2 regions of the Nonomuraea sp. NPDC050153 genome follow, and region 2 is predicted to be linked to the other one. Evidence: riboswitches for the same ligand, from Rfam matches in the RefSeq annotation. Region 2 holds a riboswitch; the other holds the start of a gene.

Region 1 (3,266 bases), on a different contig from region 2:
GAAGGGGTGGGGCAGGCCGTGCGGGAAAGCGAGCTGCCGCGCCGGAAGGTGTTCGTCACCACCAAGCTGTGGAACGCCGACCACGGCCGCGCGGAGGCGGCCTTCGAGGAGTCCCTGGCCCGGCTCGGCCTCGACTACATCGATCTTTTCCTCATCCACTGGCCGGTGCCGCAGCAGGACAAGTACGTGCAGGCGTGGAAGGCGTTGGAGAAGATCTACCGTGACGGGCGCGCCAAGGCCATCGGCACCTCGAACTTCACCGTCGCCCACCTCACCCGCCTGATGAACGAGACCGGCATCGTGCCCTCCATCAACCAGATCGAGCTGCACCCGTACCTCCAGCAGCGCGAGCTGCGCGCCTTCCACGAGGCCAACGGCATCCTCACCGAGGCGTGGAGCCCGCTCGGCCAGGGCCAGGGCCTGCTGAACGACCCGGCGCTGGCCAAGCTGTCCGACAAGTGCGGCAGGACGCCCGCGCAGATCGTGCTCCGCTGGCACCTGCAGCTCGGCCACGTCGCGATCCCCAAGTCGGTCACCCCGTCGCGCATCGCCGAGAACATCGGCGTCTTCGACTTCATCCTCGACGCCGAGGACATGGCCGCGATCGGCGCGATGAACAAGGGCCATCGGATCGGACCCGACCCCGATACGTTTGACATGACCTGATTCGTCTACGATCTCCCGCGTGCGAGATTTTGCGTGGGGCATCGCGGCGACAGGACGTATAGCGCAGACCGTCGGGGCGGTCATCGCCGCCGAACCGGGCATGCGGGTGGCCGCCGTCGGCTCGCGGAACCTGGAGCGGGCGCAGGCGCTGGCCGCCACGCTGGGCGCGGAGTCGGCGTACGACTCCTATGAGCGGCTCTGCGCCGACCCGGCCGTGGACGCGATCTACGTGGCGACGCCGCACGCCCAGCACCTGGAGGTGGCCGAGGCCGCCATCGCCGCGGGCAAGGCCGTGCTGTGCGAGAAGCCGCTGGCCGCCACCGTGGACGACGCGGAGAAGATGGTGCGCCTGGCACGCGAGGCAGGCGTGTTCCTGATGGAAGCGATGTGGATGAGGTTCAACCCTCTCATCCAGAGGATCGCGGCCGACGAGCGCTTCGGCGACCTGCGCTCGGTGCACGCCTCCTTCGGCTTCGCCAAGCCGTACGAGCCGGAGCACCGGCTGTGGGCGCCGGAGCTCGGCGGCGGGGCGCTCCTCGACCTGGGGATCTACCCGTTCGGCCTGGCCCAGTTGCTCCTCGGCATGCCCTCCGACCTGCGGATCACCGGCTCCCTGGCGCCCAACGGCGTCGACGCGGAGGCCGGCGGCGTGCTGCTCTACCCCGATGGCAGGAAGGCTCTCGTGGAGACTTCGTTGCTCGGGAATTACCCGAACCATGCCAGCGTTGTAGGCACCCAGATGCGGGTGGACATCCAGGCGCCGTTCTGGGCTCCGCAGCGGATCGTACTGTCCGGGCCCTCGATGGAGCCGGAGGAGTACACGCTCGATTCGGTGAACCACGGGTACGCCGGAGAGCTCCGCGAAGTCCGCGCCGCGACGGCCGAAGGCAGGACCGAAAGTTCGATCATGCCGCTTGACGAATCCCTTGCCATGATGGGGCTTCTGGCCGATGCTCGCAGGCAACTCGCCTAGCTGGGCCTTTATGGATTTGTAATCCTCTTGCCTCATGCATTACGTTTGGGGCATCCTTGAGACATACGTCCGGTTTGTCCGGACTTGTCCGACCATCGCACGACACATCACAGGAACGTCCTGTGACCGCTGAATCCGCCTTCGGGCGGAGCCGGGGACCCACGTCCTTTGGGGTGAATCGGCACTTCGGTGCCGTAGGGCAGCTTCCACGCCCGAACCCGTCAGCTAACCCGGTAAGCGGCATGGAAGCAAGGAGTAACCCCCTCGATGGCCAACTTCCGCTTTACCTCTGCTGCGAAGAACAACATCGCCCGCGCCCTGCTCGGCGCCACCGTCCTCGGCTCCGTGTTCGGCGTCCACATGACGAGCGCCGGAGCCGCGGAGAAGCAGCCGATCGACACGACCACCGTCTCCGACCACGCCGAGCGCTCCCGCGAGACCAGGGTCACCGCCACCGCCGCCCAGGTCCTGGCGCTCGCCAAGTCCCAGATCGGCATCTCCGAGAACGCCGCCGGCGGCGGCACCAAGTTCCAGCAGTGGTACGCCAACTCCCAGCGGGCCGCGGAGACCGTCGCCCGGGACGGCGGCAGCCGCACCGAGTACCTGAACGCCGCCTGGTGCGCGATGTTCGTCTCCTGGGTCGGCGAGCACACCGGCGCCCGCGCGCAGATCGGCTGGGACTCCTGGACCGTCGCCCACGCCAAGTGGTTCCAGGCCAACGACCGCTTCGGCACCGAGCCCAAGCCCGGCGCCATCGTGTTCTTCTCGTGGAGCGGCAGCAAGAACCTCAAGGACATCAAGCACGTCGGGTTCGTCGAGAAGGACAACGGCGACGGCACCATCACGACCGTCGAGGGCAACACCGGCCGCGGCAAGGTCGAGGAGCGCGTCCGGCCCAAGTCCCAGGTCGTCGGCTACGGCTACCCGCAGTACCGCGGCTGACCGGACTCCCCCACAGCCCGGACTCCCCAACAGCGCCGAACGAGCGCGCGTCCCGCGAACGGGACGCGCGCTCGTCGCGTTCACCCTCCTAGCGTTCACCCTCGTCGCGTTCGCCCTCCGCGCGTGCGGCGGCCCGCCACCGGGGAAGACCCGAGGCAAGCCGTCCACGACCTCGCCGAGGAGCCGCCCACCATGCCACCGCACACGTGGAGGGGCCCGTGAGGAGGGGCGGGCTGCGGTGGATCGCCGACGGGCTCTTCCCGAGCGGCGCCAACCCGCACGGCGTCCTGCCCGCCCTGCTGATCCTCCTGGCCCTCGTCACCGGCCTCGTGGACGCCGTCAGCTACCTCGGCCTGGGCCGCGTCTTCGTCGCCAACATGACCGGCAACCTCGTCTTCCTCGGCTTCGCCCTGGCGGGGGCCGCGCAGATGTCCAAATGGGCCTCGCCGGTGGCCCTGGCCGCCTTCGGAGCCGGCGCCTGGAGCGCCGGCCGGGTGAGCAGGCGGGCCACCAACCCGCGACGCGCGTTCGCCGCCGCCACCGCCGCGCACGCGCTCCTCGTCGCCGCCGCCCTCGTCGTCGCCCTCGTGGCCGGACACCGGGCCACCGCGCCGCAGGCGGCCCTCATCGCACTGCTCGGCTACGGCATGGGCCTGCAGAACGCCTCCGTGCGCGCGCTCGGCGT
Region 2 (3,266 bases):
GTGGGCCTTGTTCCGCACCGAGCACTGATCCAGGACACTGATCCGGGGTCCTGATCCGGGCCCCGATCCCCCGTCAGTCGCCGATCGCCCCGTCGATGCGCTCGCGCAGCAGGTCCGCGTGACCGTTGTGCCGGGCGTACTCCTCGACCATGTGGATGAGGATGTAGCGGTGGGTGCAGGCCTGTCCGTTGCGGTCGCCGACGGCCTCCAGCGGCTTGGCGGCCGAGATGGCGCGGGCGCGCTCGATCTCCTCCTCCCACGTGGCGAAGGCCTCCTTGACGGAGGCGGTGTCCACCTCCTTGAAGTCGGCGTCGTTGTCGCGGTCCTTGTCCCAGAGCTTGGGAAGATCCTCGCCGTTCAGCACGCGGCGGAACCAGCTGCGTTCGACGTGCGCCATGTGCCTGACCAGGCCGAGCAGGGACAGGGTCGAGGGTGAGGCGGAGCGCAGGCGCAGCTGATCGTCCGACAGGCCCGCGCACTTGAAGGCGAGGGTGGCGCGGTGCCATTCGAGCCAGTTGTTCAGCGTGGTCCGCTCGTCGCCGGTGAGAGCCGGCGGGATCCGGGTGTCTTCAGTCACGATGTCCGACCTTAGGGCCCAATGCGCCGGTTCAGTACATAGAGATGTGGACGTGATCGAAGTGGTTCTCGGTGATGCTGCCGCGGTCCGACATCCCCCGCCAGCCCGAGCCCATGTTGATGCGCTGCTTCCAGATCACGTACTTGACGCCGAGCTTGCCCTTGTTCTTGAGCGCCCACTCCGCGATGCGGTCGCCCAGGGCGTTGTTGATGGCCGACGGCATCGAGCCGCCGCCGCTCATCATGAAGTCGCAGGCCCGCCCCAGCGGGTGCTCGCCGCTTGAGCCCGAGCGGAAGCAGCCCACCGTGAACGGCAGCTTGAAGTTCTTCTCCAGCTCCGCCTTCATCAGCCGCGTACGGGCCGTGATGTTGTCCGAGCCCGTGGGCAGCTCGGGCGCCCAACTGCCGTTGGACTGACGGCCGGGGCCGAACGGCACGAGGTCCTGGAGCTTCTTCTTGATGTCGTCGATGACGTCCTCGGCCTCGTCGCGCTGCTCGGACACGTCCTTGGCGTCCACGCCGATCCGGGCGGCGAGCGCGGCGGCCTCGTCGGAGGCCTTCTTCTTGTCGTCGCGGGCCTTGGCCACGCCCTGGACCAGCGCCTGCTGCTCGGCCGTCAGCTGTTCGAGCAGGGCGGCGCCACCCCCGTTCTGGACCATCAGGGCGGAGGGCAACGAGGGGTCGTGGTTCTGGTACCGCATCCTGGCGAGGTCGCCGACCCGCTGCTCGGCCGTGGCCAGCGCCTGCTCCGCGGCGGCCAGTCGCTCCTTGGCCGCCTTGGCGGCCGCCTGCGCCTTGGCCAGCTCGACCCGCTTGAGGTTGTACCTCTCGATGAGCTTGTCGACCTTGCCGTTGAGCTGCTTCAGCTGGGCGCGGAGCTGGGTCTCGGACGGCTTGGGGGCCGCCGAGGCCGAGGCCGCGGTCGCCGGCAGGAGGCCGACGGCGGCCGCGGCCAGGAGGCTGATGGCAAGGGCCGCGGGGGACGGAGCCGCCACGTGGATGTTCCTCTCCCTCTGCCGACCGGGTTAGCTGACGGGTTCGGGCTGGGAGCTGCGTGCCCTACCACCGAAGTGGATTCACCCCAGGTGCAAATGGGTCCCCGGCTCCCGGGCGACTCGCCCGGGATTAGGCGCGTGACTGCTGTTACGGCAGCCACAAAAGGGATATTAGTGGTAGATCACGAGTCACGCGACCCCCATTAGAAATCTAATAGTGATCTACCTGTGATCGAAGCATCCGTGCGGCCTCCTCCGGCAGCACATCGTTCACGAAGGCCCCCATCGCGGACTCCGACCCGGCCAGGTACTTGAGCTTGCCCGGCGCCCGCCTGATGCTGAACAGCTCCAGGTGCAGATAGCCGAGCTCGCGGTCCTGCCGCACGGGCGCCTGGTGCCAGGCCGAGATGTACGGCATCACCACGCCGAACAGGTCGTCGAAGGCCCTCAGCACCGAGGTGTAGAGCGGCGCGAACGCCGACCGCTCCTCCTCCGTCAGCGCGGCCAGATCGGGCACGTGCCGGTGCGGGTAGACGTGCACCTCGTACGGCCACCGCGCGGCGGCGGGCACGAACGCCGTCCACAGCTCGTTGGCGGCCACCACGCGCGTCCCGGCGGCCCGCTCGGCGGCCAGCACGTCGGCGAACAGGTTGCCCTTCGAGTAGCGCCTGGCGGCGGCGAGCTGGAGCTTGGTCCTGGGCGTGACGTACGGGTACGCGTAGATCTGGCCATGCGGATGGGCCAGCGTGATGCCGATCTCCTCGCCCCGGTTCTCGAAGCAGAACACCTGCTCCACGCCCTCGATCCCGGACAGCTCGGCCGTCCGGTCGGCCCACGCCTCCATGACCAGCTCCACCTGATCGCTGGAGAGCTTGGAGAAGGACGACGAATGCTCCGAGGTGAAACAGACCACCTCGCACCGCCCCACCCCCGGCCGGACCTCGCTCAGGCCCCCTGGATCCACATAAGTCCCGAAATTTCCGGAGAAGGAGGGGAATCGGTTCTCGAACACCGCCACGTCGTAGTCGTACGCCGGGACCTCCGTCGACCTCGTGGCCGACGACGGGCACAGCGGGCACTCGTTCGCCGAGCCGGTCGGCTGGAACGTGCGCGTCTGCCGGTGCCCCGCCATCGCGATCCATTCCTCGGTCAGCGGGTCGTACCGCAGCTCGGAGGCCACCGGCCGGGGGTCGAGCACCCGCCGGTCGATCGCGCTCCTGTCGGCGTCGTCCCGCCGATCGAAATAGATCAGCTCACGGCCGTCGGCCAGGTGGGTGATGGTGCGCTTCAAGGCGAGCCCTCCGCGATGATCAGTTCTCCGGCCCGTTCGGCCAGCTCCATGCGTGCGTCCTCAGGCAGCCCCGCGTCGCTGATGACCACGTCGGCCTCGGTCAGCTCGGCGATGGTGCTGATGCCGACCGTGTTCCACTTCGTGTGGTCGGCGGGGACCACCAGCCGGTGGGCGGCCGTCACCAGCTCCCTGTCGGTCTCCGACTCCAGCAGGTTGGGGGTGGTGAACCCGGCCCGCACGCTCATCCCGTGCACTCCGAGGAACAACGTGTCCACGTGCAGGCGGCGGATCGCCGCCACGGCCACCGGGCCCACCAGCGCGTCGGACGGCGTGCGTACGCCGCCGGTCAGCACGACCGTGCGGTCGGGACGCGGGTTGCGGTGGAAGACCTCGGCGACGGGGAT

The links. Region 2 has a riboswitch for cyclic di-AMP ahead of ACIBQ1_RS58130 (hypothetical protein). Riboswitches for the same ligand answer to the same signal wherever they lie in the genome.
Region 1: it holds a riboswitch for cyclic di-AMP, as region 2 does, so the genes downstream of both, ACIBQ1_RS02895 (CHAP domain-containing protein) here and ACIBQ1_RS58130 (hypothetical protein) in region 2, are expected to answer to the same signal.

What each region holds. Positions count from the first base shown of each region.
Region 1 covers NZ_JBITJQ010000001.1:608,211-611,476, reverse strand. Annotated here, with positions in the region: gene ACIBQ1_RS02905 (aldo/keto reductase) at 1-666, shown strand, start outside; gene ACIBQ1_RS02900 (Gfo/Idh/MocA family protein) at 686-1,639, shown strand; cyclic di-AMP (ydaO/yuaA leader) riboswitch at 1,757-1,894, shown strand; gene ACIBQ1_RS02895 (CHAP domain-containing protein) at 1,907-2,581, shown strand; gene ACIBQ1_RS02890 (YoaK family protein) at 2,800-3,266, shown strand, end outside.
Region 2 covers NZ_JBITJQ010000052.1:52,378-55,643, reverse strand. Annotated here, with positions in the region: gene ACIBQ1_RS58140 (ATP-binding protein) at 1-28, shown strand, start outside; gene ACIBQ1_RS58135 (DinB family protein) at 74-577, opposite strand; gene ACIBQ1_RS58130 (hypothetical protein) at 609-1,571, opposite strand; cyclic di-AMP (ydaO/yuaA leader) riboswitch at 1,577-1,718, opposite strand; gene galT (galactose-1-phosphate uridylyltransferase) at 1,783-2,862, opposite strand; gene ACIBQ1_RS58120 (DeoR/GlpR family DNA-binding transcription regulator) at 2,859-3,266, opposite strand, start outside.